DNA from 2 places in the Bradyrhizobium algeriense genome. Region 1 is predicted to be linked to the other one. Evidence: predicted binding sites of a transcription regulator. Region 1 holds the regulator's gene; the other holds the start of a gene.
What was found. The regulator PhoB, encoded in region 1, activates phosphate uptake and scavenging genes when phosphate is short. The targets are predictions, from matches to a motif close to TGTCATNNANCTGTCAT.
Positions count from the first base shown of each region.

Region 2: a site for PhoB is predicted at 4,900-4,916, ahead of V1286_RS13370 (RNA degradosome polyphosphate kinase). Genes of this name have one in related genera too.

Region 1 covers NZ_JAZHRV010000001.1:7,757,160-7,764,721, forward strand. Annotated here, with positions in the region: gene pstC (phosphate ABC transporter permease subunit PstC) at 1-956, shown strand, start outside; gene pstA (phosphate ABC transporter permease PstA) at 961-1,806, shown strand; gene pstB (phosphate ABC transporter ATP-binding protein PstB) at 1,803-2,624, shown strand; gene phoU (phosphate signaling complex protein PhoU) at 2,636-3,352, shown strand; gene phoB (phosphate regulon transcriptional regulator PhoB) at 3,364-4,065, shown strand; gene V1286_RS37190 (protocatechuate 3,4-dioxygenase) at 4,079-4,657, opposite strand; gene V1286_RS37195 (tripartite tricarboxylate transporter substrate-binding protein) at 4,665-5,684, opposite strand; gene V1286_RS37200 (LysR family transcriptional regulator) at 5,774-6,715, shown strand; gene V1286_RS37205 (GcrA family cell cycle regulator) at 6,802-7,311, opposite strand.
Region 2 covers NZ_JAZHRV010000001.1:2,716,467-2,724,028, forward strand. Annotated here, with positions in the region: gene V1286_RS13355 (TRAP transporter large permease) at 1-147, opposite strand, end outside; gene V1286_RS13360 (TRAP transporter small permease subunit) at 151-738, opposite strand; gene ppx (exopolyphosphatase) at 1,112-2,614, opposite strand; gene V1286_RS13370 (RNA degradosome polyphosphate kinase) at 2,627-4,825, opposite strand; gene V1286_RS13375 (P-loop NTPase family protein) at 4,975-5,652, opposite strand; gene V1286_RS13380 (CDP-alcohol phosphatidyltransferase family protein) at 5,751-6,293, opposite strand; gene purM (phosphoribosylformylglycinamidine cyclo-ligase) at 6,443-7,516, shown strand; gene purN (phosphoribosylglycinamide formyltransferase) at 7,513-7,562, shown strand, end outside.

The DNA.
Region 1 (7,562 bases):
GACCTTATGATCGCGCAAGGGCTCTCAGCGCGTTCAAGCTCGGCGACGTCACCTTCTATTGGATCACGCGCGCCTGCGCGATCTCGGTTCTCCTCATCCTGGGCGGCATCATCATTTCGCTGATCGTCGGCGCTTGGCCCGCCATCCGCGAATATGGCGTAGCCTTCCTGTGGACGCAGCGCTGGGCGCCGTCGGCCGATCCGCCTGTTCTCGGCGCGCTCGGCCCGATCTACGGCACGCTGATCACCTCCGTGATCGCGATGATGATCGCCATTCCCGTCGGCCTCGGCATCGCGATTTTCCTCACCGAGATCTGCCCGATCTGGCTGCGCCGCCCCATTGGACTTGCGGTCGAGCTGCTCGCCGGCATTCCCTCGATCATCTACGGCATGTGGGGCTTCTTCATATTGGGCCCGTTCCTGGCCAACACCTTCCAGCCCTTCATGATCAGCGTGTTCGACGGCGTCCCCGTGCTGGGCACGATCTTCGCCGGTCCCCCGTCCTATCTCAGCCTGTTCAACGCCGCGCTGATCCTTGCGATCATGGTGCTGCCCTTCATCACCGCGATCTCGGTCGACGTCTTCAAGACGGTGCCGCCGGTGCTGAAGGAAGCCGCCTATGGCGTCGGCTGCACCACCTGGGAAGTCGTTCGCAACGTCGTCATCCCCTACACAAGGGTCGGCGTGATCGGCGGCATCATGCTGGCGCTTGGCCGCGCGCTCGGCGAGACGATGGCGGTCACCTTCATCATCGGCAATTCGTTCAAGATCCAGTCCTCGATCTTCGCGCCGGGCACCACGATCTCAGCCGCCATCGCGTCCGAATTCGCCGAGAGCGACGGGCTGCATCAATCCGGCCTGATCCTGCTTGGTCTCTTGCTGTTCGTTCTGACGTTCTTCGTGCTCGCAGCCGCGCGGCTGATGCTGATGCGGCTGGAAAAGAAGGCGGGGAACTAGCACCATGAACCCGATTTACGCATCCCGCCGCCGCAACAATATCATCATCAAGTTCCTGTGCCTGGGAGCTGCGCTGTTCGGCGTGACCTGGCTGGCGCTGATCCTGTTCACGCTGTTCTACAACGGCCTTGCCGGCTTGAATCTTGCCGTCTTCACCCAGGATACGCCGCCGCCGGGTTCGACCGATGGCGGCCTGCGCAACGCCATCATCGGCTCGATCATGATGACCGTGATCGGGGTCGGCATCGGCGCGCCGCTCGGCCTGTTCGCCGGCACGTACCTCGCCGAATACGGCAAGCACGACAGGCTCACCTCGGTGATCCGCTTCATCAACGACATCCTGCTGAGCGCGCCGTCGATCATTATCGGCCTGTTCATCTACGGCGCCATCGTGGTGCCGATGGGCGGCTTCTCGGCCTTTGCCGGCTGTCTGGCGCTCGCCGTGATCGTGATCCCCGTCGTGGTGCGCACCACCGAGGACATGCTGGGGCTGGTGCCCAATCCGCTGCGCGAGGCGGCCTCCGCGCTCGGCCTGCCGCGCTCGCTGGTGATCCGGCGGATCGCCTATCGTGCGGCCCGCTCAGGCCTGATCACCGGCGTGCTGCTCGCCACCGCCCGCGTCGCCGGTGAAACCGCGCCGCTGCTGTTCACCGCGCTTTCGAACCAGTTCTTCAGCCTGGACATGACCAAGACGATGGCCAACCTGCCGGTCACCATCAACAACTTCGTGCAGAGCCCCTATGTCTACTGGAAACAGCTCGCCTGGAGCGGGGCGCTCTTGATCACGCTCACCGTACTTGCCCTGAATATTGGCGCGCGCATTCTCGGCGCCGAGAGGACATCCAAATGACCGATCTCTCCGTATCCGTGAGTTCCGCGAGCGGGCCCGTTCCGCAGGTGGCGCTGCCCGAGGCCGCGCCCAAGGTGACCGCCCGCGGCCTGAACTTTTACTATGGCGACCATCACGCGCTGAAGAACATCAACCTGACGCTCGGCACCCACCGCGTCACCGCCTTCATCGGCCCGTCCGGCTGCGGCAAGTCCACGCTGCTGCGGATCTTCAACCGGATGTACGATCTCTATCCCGGCCAGAAGGCGACCGGGCAATTGATGCTCGACCAGACCAACATCCTCGACCCCAAGCTCGACCTCAATCTGCTGCGGGCCCGCGTCGGCATGGTGTTCCAGAAGCCGACGCCGTTCCCGATGACGATCTACGAAAACATCGCCTTCGGCATCCGCCTCTATGAGAAGATCTCCAAGTCCGAGATGGATGGCCGGGTCGAGAAGGCGCTGCGCGGCGGCGCGCTGTGGAACGAGGTCAAGGACAAGCTGAACGCCTCGGGCCTCTCGCTGTCCGGCGGCCAGCAGCAGCGGCTCTGCATCGCGCGCACGGTCGCGGTGCGGCCCGAGGTGATTTTGTTCGACGAGCCGTGCTCGGCGCTAGACCCGATCTCGACCGCCAAGATCGAGGAACTGATCCAGGAACTGGCGGAGGATTACACCATCGCCATCGTCACCCATAACATGCAGCAGGCGGCCCGCGTCTCGGACAAAACCGCCTTCATGTATCTCGGCGAGCTGATCGAGTTCGACGACACCAACAGGATTTTTACCTCGCCGAGCGATCGACGCACCCAGGACTACATCACCGGCCGGTTCGGTTGAGGAGATAACACATGGCTTCTGAACACACCGCCAAGGCATTTGACAGCGATCTTCAGGAATTGACCCGCCTGGTCGCCGAGATGGGCGGCCTGGTCGAGCGCATGATCACCGAATCCGTCGATGCGCTGATCCGCCGCGACGTCGCGCTCGGCAAGCGCGTTGTCGCTGCCGACGTTGAAATCGACCGCCTGCAGCATGCAATCGAGGAACGCGCGGTGCTGACCATCGCGCGGCGCCAGCCGATGGCGATCGACCTGCGCGAAATCGTCGGCGCCATGCGGGTTGCTACCGATCTGGAGCGGATCGGCGACCTCGCCAAGAACATGGGCAAGCGGGTCGCCGCGCTGGAGAACGATTTCCAGCCGCTGAAGCTGATCCGCGGCCTCGAGCACATGACCGATCTGGTGCAGTCGCAGGTCAAGTCGGTGCTGGATGCCTATGCGGCGCACGACCTGCCGGCGGCTATGGCGGTCTGGAAGGGCGACGAGGAAGTCGACGCCATCTGCACCTCGCTGTTCCGCGAACTCCTCACCTACATGATGGAGGATCCGCGCAACATCTCGTTCTGCATTCATTTGATGTTCTGCGCCAAGAACATCGAACGGATCGGCGACCACGCCACCAACATCGCCGAAACCGTATTCTACATGATCGAGGGACAGCAGATGCTCGACCAGCGCCCCAAGGGCGACATGACGACGTTTGCGACCACGATACCGAATAGCTGAGGGATACAAGAATGAGCGCGCGCATAATGGTGGTCGAGGACGAGGAAGCGCTGACCACGCTGTTGCGCTACAACCTCGATGCTGAAGGCTATGACGTCGAAACCGTCGCCCGCGGCGACGACGCCGATACGCGGCTGAAGGAGCGCGTGCCGGATCTCGTCGTGCTCGACTGGATGCTGCCGGGGCTGTCAGGCATCGAACTCTGCCGCCGCCTGCGCGCCCGGCCGGAGACCAAGCAATTGCCGATCATCATGCTCACGGCACGCGGCGAGGAGAGCGAGCGGGTGCGGGGCCTGGCGACCGGCGCCGACGATTACATCGTCAAGCCGTTCTCGGTGCCGGAGCTGCTGGCGCGGGTGAAGGGCCTGCTGCGGCGGGCAAGTCCCGAGCGGCTCGCCACCGTGCTCACCTATGGCGACATCGAACTCGACCGCGAAAAACGCCGCGTCGCGCGTTCGGGCCGCTCCATCGATCTCGGCCCGACCGAGTATCGCCTGCTGGAATTTTTTCTCGAGCATCCCGGCCGCGTCTTCAGCCGCGAGCAGTTGCTCGACAGCGTCTGGGGCCGCGACATCTATATCGACGAGCGCACCGTTGACGTCCATATCGGCCGCCTGCGCAAACTGCTCAACCCGGGCCGCGAACAGGACCCGATCCGCACCGTGCGCGGCGCGGGTTATGCGCTGGATGACAGGTTTGCGAAGGTGGAGTAGGGCGCGACCGAAGTCAGCCCCGCGCAAGAACGATATCGAAATTCAGAACGCGATGGTCTGCTCCATCTTCCGATGGAAGTGGCTCTGCAATCAGCAGATCGGGACGCAGCGCAGCGTTGAGCAGCCTGTCGCAGGCATTGAGCGGCTCGCCGGGAAAATACATCTGGGTGATCAGCCGCTCGAATCGGCCGTGAACTTCGAAGTGGATATGAGGCGGGCGCATCCAATCTGGACCTGCGGGATAAGCTCCAGGCTTGACGGTTTTGATCCGATAGACGCCGTCGCTATCAGATAGAATGCCGACGCAACCGACAAAGTGGGGATCGAGCGGCGCAGGATTTAGGTCGTTGGCATGCACGTAGCGGCCAAAGCTGTTGGCCTGCCAGATCGTGACGGGTACCCCGCGAACGGGTTCGCCGTCGAGATTGAGCACCCTCCCTGTGACCTCGATGATTTCTCCCTGCGCACACCCCTCGAAACCCTTGACCGAGGTCAGGTCGGCCTGTGAGGCCGGCGTCTGCCCGGTCGGGAAGTAGGGACCGAGAATCTGGTCCGGTGTCCGGTGCAGCCGCGTGCCCGTTGAGTTGTCCATGACCCCCTCAATCTTCTGGCGTAAAGCCGGAGGCCTGGACAATTGGGGCCCAACGGTCGAAATCGGATTTGATCAGTTGCGCAAATTCCTTCGGCGTTTGGCCGGCGGGATCTACGGAAAGCTTGGCCAAGGCCGTTTTGAAGGCGTCGGTGTTCACCACCGCGCGGATCGCCTCATTGAGGCGGTTCACCGTTCCGGCAGGCGTATTTGCCGGAACGAAGACGCCAAACCACTCGTTGGCTTCGAGCGCGGAATATCCGGCCTCCCGAACCGTCGGCACATCGAGAAGCAGCGGGGATCGTTGCGATCCAGTTGTCGCCAGTGCCCTTATGGCGCCGGATTGCACATGCGGCAGTGCAGTGCCGATTGGATAGATCGTAGCGGCGATTTGACCGCCGATCAGATCCTGAATGCCGCCGGGGCCGCCATAGGGCAGATGCACGAATTCGAACCTGCCCGCTTTGGCCAGGCTCACGCCGGTGAAGTGCAGCATCGACCCGGCCGCCGCCGTACCGTAGGTGGCTTGCTTGGGATTAGCCGCGCACCATTTCACGAAATCGGCCAGCGTCCTGACGTCGGCAGGCACCATCGGACCGATGGTGATCAGAAATGGAAAGGAGCAGACTGTGGTGACGGGAGCGAAATCCTTGAACGCATCATAGCCCAGCGACTTGTAGACGTGGGGAAATACGGCGAAGCTGGAGGCGGGCGTCAGGATCATCGCCGTGCCATCGGCCGGGCCGCTTTTCAGCGCGCCGAGCGCCAGACGCCCGCCGGCGCCGGGACGATTGTCGACGATGAATGAAAGTGATTGATCCTTCATTCCCTCAACGAGCCTCCTCGCAATCACGTCGATCGCGCCCCCCGCACCGAACCCCACCAGCATCCGCGAAGCTGTCTGGGCGCTCGCCATGCGGATCGCGTCGGGGACAATGGCGGCGAGGCCGCCCGCGCACGCCATCGATACGAATCTTCGCTTCGTGATCATGTGATCGTCCTTCTCCAGCGAATTTGTCCGGTCGGTCATCATCGAACCGCCGCCAACTCTGGTCGACCGGGGCATTATCTGGTAGACCGAAAATTGCGGCATCCCTGTAACCGCTGGGTTAAGCCCGAATGGACTGGTCGGATCGAATTGGCCGCCGCATCAAGTTGCGGGACCTTCATATTGTGATGGCGGTTGCCGACACCGGCAGCATGGCGAAGGCGGCTGCCAGGCTCAGAATTTCACATCCTGCCGTCTCCAAGGCGATATCCGAAATTGAAGGCACGCTCGGCGTGCGATTGTTCGATCGAGGCTCGCAGGGCGCCGAACTCACGGCCTATGGCGAGGTGTTGCTTCGATGCGGCATCAATGTCTTCGACGAGATGCAACAAGGCCTTCGCTCGCTCCAACATTTGTCCGATCCAAACTCGGGCGAGGTGAGGGTGGGATGCACCGACATCATTCTGCACAGCCTGGTGCCGGCTATCGTGCGGGAATTTTCCAAGGCACATCCCGGCGTTCAGCTTGACGTGAAGCTGACCAATCCGGGTGGACATCAAATTCAGGAACTGCGCGAGCGCAAAATTGATCTGCTGATTACGAGAGCCACGGGACAGCACGAGGACTTCCATTCCGAAGTCCTGTTCGATGAACCCTTTGTCTTCGTTGTGGGGGCGCAAAGTGAATTGGCGCGAAAGCGCCGAATTGACCTCACGGACATCATTAAGGGCAATTGGGTCCTGCCACCCTATGACAGCGCGCCAGGCGCGCTCGTTGGCGAGGTATTTCGAGCGAATGGCTTTTCGCCACCGAAGCCGTTGGTCAAAACGATAGCTATTCAGCTCACCGTGTCGCTTATTGCGAGCGGAGAATTTGTAGGAATTCTTCCCATGTCCGTCGCGGCATTAAGCGCGCATCAAGCCGCTTTGAGGGTTTTGCCGTTAAAATCGGCGGGCCCACGGATTTCGGCCGAAATCGTATTTTTGAAGAATCGAACGCTTGGCCCTGCGGTCGCGTCGTTTATCGATTGCACGCGGGAAGTCACGAAATCGCTTGTCCGCGTGCGGCGTTGATTGTTGAAACGGGCTGGCGCACCAGCCAAACCTGACCACGAACGTCTGTGGTTATGGGTCCCGGCTCAAGGCCGGGACGATAGCAACTACCTCGTCGGCTTCGGCTGCTGCCTGCGCCGGTCGGCAGCCGGCTGATACGCAACGCGCGAGTGATGCGCGCAATAGGGCAGGCCCGCGAGTGCCTTGCCGCCGCAGAAGAAAAATTCCGGGCTTGAGGGATCGCCGACCGGCCAGTGGCAGGTGGCTTCGTTCAGTTCGAGCAGCGACAGCCGCTGGCTCATAGGCACCACATTGTCGACGGCGATCGGATCGGGCTCCATCTCGACCTCGAAGGCATGCGCCAGCGCGGTGTTGCCGCGCGAGACCGGGCGCGACACCCGCATCATCTGCTGGGCCGGACGCGCCTTGCGCTGCCGCGGGGCGGCCGAGGAGGGGCTCTTGGCGCGGCCGGACAAGCCCAGCCGGTGCACTTTGCCGATCACTGCGTTTCGCGTCACATTTCCGAGTTCCGCGGCGATCTGGCTGGCCGATAATCCGGCTTCCCAGAGCTTTTTCAGCTGCTCGACGCGATCGTCGGACCAGGTCAATACCGTCATCGTATTCTTCCCTTCGCATCGCGCCGGCCAATCAGGGGCAGCGCTGGCGACGTCATTCGTCTCTAAAATCCCTGCGGTCAGAATCCCTTAGCCCTCGCCGGGCGCGGAAACCGGCCCGAACGTCTACGCTGTACAAAATGGACTCTTGGGATCAGAACTGCCGCACGAGATGTCGTACCCGACAGCCCAAAAGCTACAATATGGCGTGACTCCGGCGCAAGAGTCCGGGCCCGCGCGTCCACATGTTCCGA
Region 2 (7,562 bases), 5.0 Mb from region 1:
CAGATTGAACGTCTGCTCCCACCCCAGCCCGAGCCCACCGAAGACGAGGGCGAGAAATAGCAGCGTGAAGGAGATCGGGAAACCGATGAAGATGACCGCGACCATGCCGACGAGCATGATGAGTCCGAGGGTCTCGGTAAAGCTCATGCTTCACACCTCGATCTTCTCGTGCCTGGTCAAGAACTCGCCGGTTCGCCAGGCCCAGAGGCTCTTCATGAGCTCCGAGATGCCCTGCAAGAGCAGCATGAAGGCAGCCAGCGGAATAATGCCGCGCAGCGGCCACAAGATCGGCGTCCACGCACCGGAGCTCGAGCGCTCGTCGATCGAAACCGAGTACAGGAAGTCGTCAATCGAGATGACGAACAACACGGCCATCGTCGGCAGGAAGAACAGCAGAAACGCCAGGCTGTCGATCATGCCCTTGGTTCGGTCCGAGAACGCTGCCCACAACATGTCGGTGCGGACGTGAGCGCCCTTCAGGAGCGCCAATGCGGACCCCAACATGAAGAGGGCCGCGTACGACATCGTCGTTATATCGAGGGCCCAGATCGTTGGGTCGCTGAGCACGTATCGGGCAAAAACTTCGATCACGTTTGCGAAGATCAGGGGAATCAGCAGAAGCACGAAGAGGTGGCCGGTCCACTCCGTGAACTTGTCGATGGTGCGGATAACGGCCAAATACGCCCGGGGCGGCGTCGGCCTTGGCGGAGACGAGACGCTGGTCATTGCAGTGGCCATCAGCTGACCCTCAGAGGCAGCCCCGTCGTGGACCCCGTGAAAACGGGCCGCACCAACCAGTGCGACCAATCAGTCCCCGTCGAGCGATCCGGTGGAATGTTACTTTAGCGGCGATCTCGGCGCCAGCGGCTGGATAGCCGTCGCAGCCGCCCCAGGAGCGCGGACGGCCATCCAGCCGCTAGACCGAGCACGAGGACCTTGGGGCCTACATCCCTTGGTGAGGGACGGGTGTGTCTTCTGGAGCGCCAATCTTCTGGATGAGGCGGTCCAATGGTGCCGGCGATGCAGAATTTGGTCGCTGTCGGGGCATGGCGGACGTCGAGTAAGCCACATCAATCAATCTCGACTTACCTAGCCGGCGCCGTTCAGCCCGTCAGTTCCGCACGATCGAGCCGGTGCGGCCGACCAGCCGCGCCAGTTGCTTGAAGCGGCTGCCGACGCGGTCGGCGACGAGATCGACCATGCGATGCTCGAACACCAGCATCAGCTTGCGGCTGCCGCTGCGGAAATGCGTCGCCGGCAGCACGCCGGTGCGCGCCGCCGAGATCAGATGGGCGACGCGGAACGCCGCGCCGAGCACGCGCGCGCGCTCGTTCATGGCGGGCGGCACCAGTTCGCGGACCTGGGTCGGCGGCTCGTTTTCCTCGCTCAAGCCGGCGTAGCGATAAAACACCGACAGCGCGACAAAGGCGCGGCCCTGGTGGCTGATCGAGCCGAAATTGCCGTTGGTGATCAGGCTCAGCGTTTCCTCGCCGCGATGGTCGGGATGCACCCGCCATCCGATGTCGGAGAGCAGGCAGGCGGCGTGGCGCAGGCGGCGGTCTTCCTCGGTCTCCCGCAACTTCACGACTCGCACCAGCCGGTCGGTCCAGGCCACCAGTTCCTCGGCGTGGCGCGCGGAGCGCGAAAGTAGCCCGTTGAGGGTTTGCGCGGCGCAGATGAATCCGTCCTTGGCACGCTCCTGCGGCGGCAGCATCTCGTAGAGCAGGCCTTCGCGCACGCCGAAGGTCGAAAACACGATTGTCTTCGGCTTGCCGACGCGGATGATGTATTCGAGCACCAGCGCCGCATAGGTGAGGAGCGGACGCCGGGCGTCGGCGACCACTTCGATATCGGCGAGCATGTTGGCCGCCGCGAGCCGGCGCAGGCGCCGCGCGAAATCCAGCGCGTCGGCGGCCGGCAACTCATAGCCGTGCATCACCCGCAGCGGATAGCCGCTCTGGACGATGTGGATGCGCGCCAGCGCGCGCCAGGTGCCGCCGACGGCGTAGAAGGTGCGGCCACTGCCGGCCTTGAGCTGGGCCACGTCGGACAGATTGCTGCTGACAATGCGTTCGGCGCGCTTCAGCGATTTGTCCGACAGGTCCTGCAGCGCCAGGCTTCCCAGCGGCAGCGTGACGCCGCTGTGGACGCGGTTTTTCTGCACGTCGATCAGTTCGAGCGAGCCGCCGCCGAGATCGCCGACGATGCCGTCGGGATTGTGGATGCCGGAGACGACGCCGAGTGCGGAAAGTTTTGCCTCGCGCGGCCCCGACAGGATTTCAATGCTGGCGCCGCAGATGCGCTCGGCCTTGGCGATGAAGTCGGGACCGTTCTTGGCGTCGCGGCAGGCCGCAGTGGCGATGGCGAAGACGCGTCCCACCTGCTGGATGCGGCACAGCGCCCGGAATCGCCGCAGCGCCGTCAGCGCCTTGGCAACCGCGTCCTCGGCCAAAAGGCCGGTGCTCTGCACCTCGCGGCCGAGCCCGCACAGCGCCTTTTCGTTGAAGATGGTGACGAGGCTGCGCGCCATCGTCTCATAGACGACGAGACGAACCGAGTTCGAACCGATGTCGATGACGGCGACGCTGGAAGCGCGCTTGCGCGGTCGCTTCACAGCCGGAACTCCTTATGGGGATTGCTGGCGTTCGTTACGGCGCGTAAGGCGGCGCGGCGAAGATTCCTTGAGAGACTTTCCACGGCCTGACAGACTCGGATTCGTCATGAAATAGTTGTGTAGATTGAACGGCTCTTCGCCTTTCGCGGCCTTCATACGCGTTGACGACCCGTCCGGCAACAACTGCCAGCTCTGCTCGGTATCCTTCAGGTTCGCGACCATGATCTGTTCGAGAACCTGCTGATGCACCGTGGGATTTTGCAATGGACAGAGGATTTCAACGCGGCGGTCGAGGTTCCGCGGCATCATGTCGGCGGACGAGATATACACAGCCGCCTTCGGGCCGGGCAGGCCTTGCCCCATACCAAAGCAGTAGATTCGGCCATGCTCCAGGAATCGGCCGATGATGGATTTGACCCGGATGTTCTCGGAAAGTCCTGGAATGCCCGGCCGCAGACAGCAGATGCCGCGCACCACCAGTTCGATCGACACGCCCGCTTGCGAGGCCTCGTACAGCGCGTCGATGACATCAGGGTCGACCAGCGAGTTCATCTTCATCCAGATCACGCCCGGCTTGCCGTGCCTGGCGTGATTGGCCTCGCCCTTGATATGTTCGATGATGCGCTTGCGTAGCGTCAGCGGCGACACCGCCATCCGCTCGATGTCGCTCGGCTCGGCATAGCCGGTGATGTAGTTGAACACGCGTGCCGCATCGCGGCCGATGATCGGGTCCGAAGTGAAGTAGGAAAGATCGGTATAGATGCGCGCCGTCACCGGATGGTAGTTGCCGGTGCCGGTATGGACGTAGGTCGTCAGGTTGCCGCCCTCGCGCCGCACCACCATCGACAGCTTGGCGTGGGTCTTCAGTTCGAGAAAGCCGTACACCACTTGCACGCCGGCGCGTTCGAGGTCGCGCGCCCAGCGGATATTGGCTTCCTCGTCGAACCGCGCCTTCAACTCGATCAGGGCGGTTACCGATTTGCCGGCTTCCGCAGCCTCGGCGAGCGCGCGCACGATCGGCGAATTGTTCGAAGTGCGGTAGAGCGTCTGCTTGATGGCGACCACGTCGGGGTCGCGTGCCGCCTGTTGCAGGAACTGCACGACGACGTCGAAGGATTCGTAAGGGTGATGGACGATCAGGTCCTTCTGCCGGATCGCGGCGAAGATGTCGCCACCATGGTCGCGCACCCGCTCGGGATGGCGCGGCACGTAGGGCATGAATTCGAGGTCGGGCCGGTCGAGCCGCGTGAGCTGCGAGAGTTCGTTCATCGCCAGCACGCCGTCGACCAGAAATACCTCATCGTCGTCGGCGGCAAGCGCCTGCTGCACGAAGCCCCGCAGCGCTTCCGGCATCTTGGCTTCCATCTCGAGGCGGATCACCGATCCCCGGCGCCGTCGCTTCAGCGCACTCTCAAACAGGCGGACCAGATCTTCGGCCTCTTCCTCGATTTCGAGTTCGGAGTCCCGGATGATGCGGAAGGCGCCCTGGCCCTTGACGGTGTAGCCGGGGAACAGACGGCCGATGAACAGGCCCGTGGCCTGCTCCAGCGGGATCAGGTGCACCGCGCCATCCTTGCCGGCGGGCATGCGGATGAACCGGTCGATCTTGCCGGGCATGCGGATCAGCGCATTCATCGCCTTGCCGTCGGATACCCGCGACAACTGCAGCGCGATGGTGAAGCCGAGGCTCGGGATGAACGGGAACGGGTGCGCCGGATCGATGGCAAGCGGCGTCAGCAGCGGGAAGATGTTGCGGAGGAAGTGATCCTCGAGCCAGCTTCGCTCCGCCTTGGTGAAGTCGTGGCCGTCGACGAGCACGATGCTGGCCTCCGACAGGGTGGTGCGCAGATCGCGCCAGATGGCCTGCTGGTCGGAGGCGAGTTCCGAAACGTTCTTGTTGATGAGTACGAGCTGCTCCAACGGCGTCAGGCCGTCGGGGCTGCGCTCGGCAATGCCTTCACGGACCTGCGCCTTGATGCCGGCGACGCGGACCATGAAGAACTCATCAAGGTTATTGGCGGAAATCGACAGGAACCGGACCCGTTCCAGCACGGGATGGCCGGGATTGACCGATTCCTCGAGCACCCGGCGGTTGAAATGCAGCCAGGATAGTTCCCGATTGATGAATCGTTCCGGGCTCGTGGCAATAGAGGGTGGAGCCTCGACAACTGGTTCTTTTTCTTTTATTTCAATAACTTGCGCCGATTCCATAAGGCTTTGATCCATCTCGGGAGAGGCGTAGGGCTAGTTTAAGGGGAATGCAGCTCACAGCATGTGATACGCCGATGACGTTTCAATGACATTGATGTTCCGCCGACAGCCGCCGTCAAGGCGGCAGGACGCAGCATGCGCCTTGCCAATCAGGCGTTGCGCAGCAGTTCCACAGCCAGTGCCCGGGTCACCGGCCGGCCGAGCCGCAGCGCCTCGGTATCCAGCAGGTCGACCGCCTGGCGGGCGGCGGCATAGGAGCGCTCGATCCGGGTGACGAGGTAGCTCACGACCGTCTCGTCGATGCTCAATTGGCGGTCCGCGCAGAATTTGACGATCAGGCCGCGAAACAGCAGGTCGTCGGGCGGCAAAAGCGACACGACGGGCGCGGCGCGCAGCCGCGACCTGAGATCGCGCAGTTCGACCTCGAATGCGACAGGCGGGACGCGCCCCGTGATCAGGACAAAGGCCTCGTCCTCGCGCGCGAGGTTCAGAAGGTGAAACATCGCGCGTTCGTCGAAATCGCCGGGCTTGAGGTCGTCGACCACCAGGGCGCCTGTGGCGAGTGCGCCGGGGACGGCGGCGGGGTTAAGCGCGTGCGCCGATATCGCGCGCGCGCCGGCCTGTTCGGCCCAGATCGCGGCGAGATGGCTTTTGCCGGAGCCCTCCGGTCCCACCAGCAGCATGATGCGGTTCGGCCAGTCCGGCCAGCTTTCGATCAGCGCGAGAGCGGCTTCGTTGGCCGGCCCTTCGAGGAAATTGTCGCGGGTCAGGCTCTCCGCATGCGGCAGCGCAAGGGCTAGCTGACGAGGTTGAACGCGGACTGCCACGCAAGTCTCCAGGCCGGGATCTTACGGCCTTCATAGCGTTTTCTAGCGAAGTGGGCACCGGTTCGCGTGAAGAAAGCGCGTCAAAACAAAAAGGACGGTTACCGCGCTTCGATCGTGCTCATGTGCCGCACCCACTCGACGAGATAGAGCGAGACCGAAACCAAAGTAAAGACCGTAACAAAACCCATCAGGATCACGTCATAAGGCGCCGGTTTGAAATTGAAACCGAGCGACGCCAGCACCAGTGCCGCGAACGCCACCTGCGCCACCGTGTTGAGCTTCGACACCATCAGCGGTTTCATCGGGATCGGCTTGTCGAACAGCCACGACACGATCACGGCCGTGACGATCATGATGTCCCGTGACACCACGAGGATGACGATCCAGCGCGGAACCGCGCCCCAGATGCCGAGCGCGACATAGATCGACACCAGCAGCGCCTTGTCGGCGAGCGGATCGAGCAGGGCGCCCAGTTCGCTCTGCATGTTGAACCGCTTGGCGAGAAAGCCGTCGACGGCGTCGCTGACGCCGGCAATGACGAAGATTGCGAACGCAATCTCCATCTGGCTGGAAACGATCGCCCAGACGATGACCGGCACCAGAATGATGCGGCCCAGCGTAATGATATTCGGAATACTCAACTCGGTCGCTTCCCGGCTCCCGGCCTAAATCCGGCCCCTGGCGGGTTCTGCCGGTTCTTATCTACATAGTATATGCGTCAAGCGCTTGCGAGCCATTGCAGGATCGCGGAATTCCTCGTAACCAGCCGTCATCATACTGGAATTTGGGCATGATCGACCGCAAAAACGGGCTCACTTACGCCGATTCGGGCGTTGATATCGATGCGGGGAACCGCCTGGTCGATCTCATCAAGCCGATGGTCCGCGCCACCGCGCGGGCGGGCGCGGACGCCGAAATCGGCGGATTCGGCGGCCTGTTCGACCTCAAGGCGGCGGGTTTCAAGGATCCCGTCCTGGTGGCGGCGACCGACGGCGTGGGCACCAAGGTCAAGATCGCGATCGAGACCGGCCTGCATGGCGGCATCGGCATCGACCTGGTGGCGATGTCGGTCAACGACCTCGTGGTGCAGGGCGCGGAACCGCTGTTCTTCCTCGACTATTTTGCCTGCGGCAAGCTCGACCCCGAGGCGGCCGCAGCCATCGTGGCCGGCGTCGCCGAGGGGTGTCGGGAATCCGGCTGCGCCCTGATCGGCGGCGAGACCGCTGAGATGCCTGGGCTCTACAAGGACGGCGATTACGATCTCGCGGGCTTTGCGGTGGGAGCCGCCGAGCGCGGCACGCTGCTGCCCAGCGGGGATATCGCCGTGGGCGACGCGGTGATCGGATTGGCCTCGTCGGGGGTGCACTCCAACGGCTTTTCGCTGGTCCGCAAGATCGTCGAGCAATCCCGCGTGGCTTTCGACGCGCCGGCGCCGTTCTCGCCGGTCATGACGCTCGGCGGCGCGCTACTGGCGCCGACGCGGCTCTATGTGAAATCCTGCCTGCGTGCGATTCGCGAGACCGGCGCGATCAAGGGGCTCGCCCACATCACCGGCGGCGGCTTCACTGACAACATTCCGCGCGTGCTGCCGAAGCATCTCGGCGTCGGCATCGATCTGGCGCGGCTGCCGGTGCTGCCGGTGTTCAAATGGCTGGCGGAGCAGGGCGGCATCGCCGAACTCGAATTGCTGCGCACCTTCAACTGCGGCATCGGCATGATCGCCATCGTCAGGCCGGATGCGATCGAGAAGGTGACGGAAATTTTGACCGCAAGCGGCGAGACCGTCGCCTTGCTCGGCGAAGTGATCCCGGCTACGGGCGAACATCGCGTGGTCTACAACGGTCACCTCGATCTTTCGCAATGAAGCGCCGTGTCGCCATCCTGATTTCCGGGCGCGGCTCGAACATGGC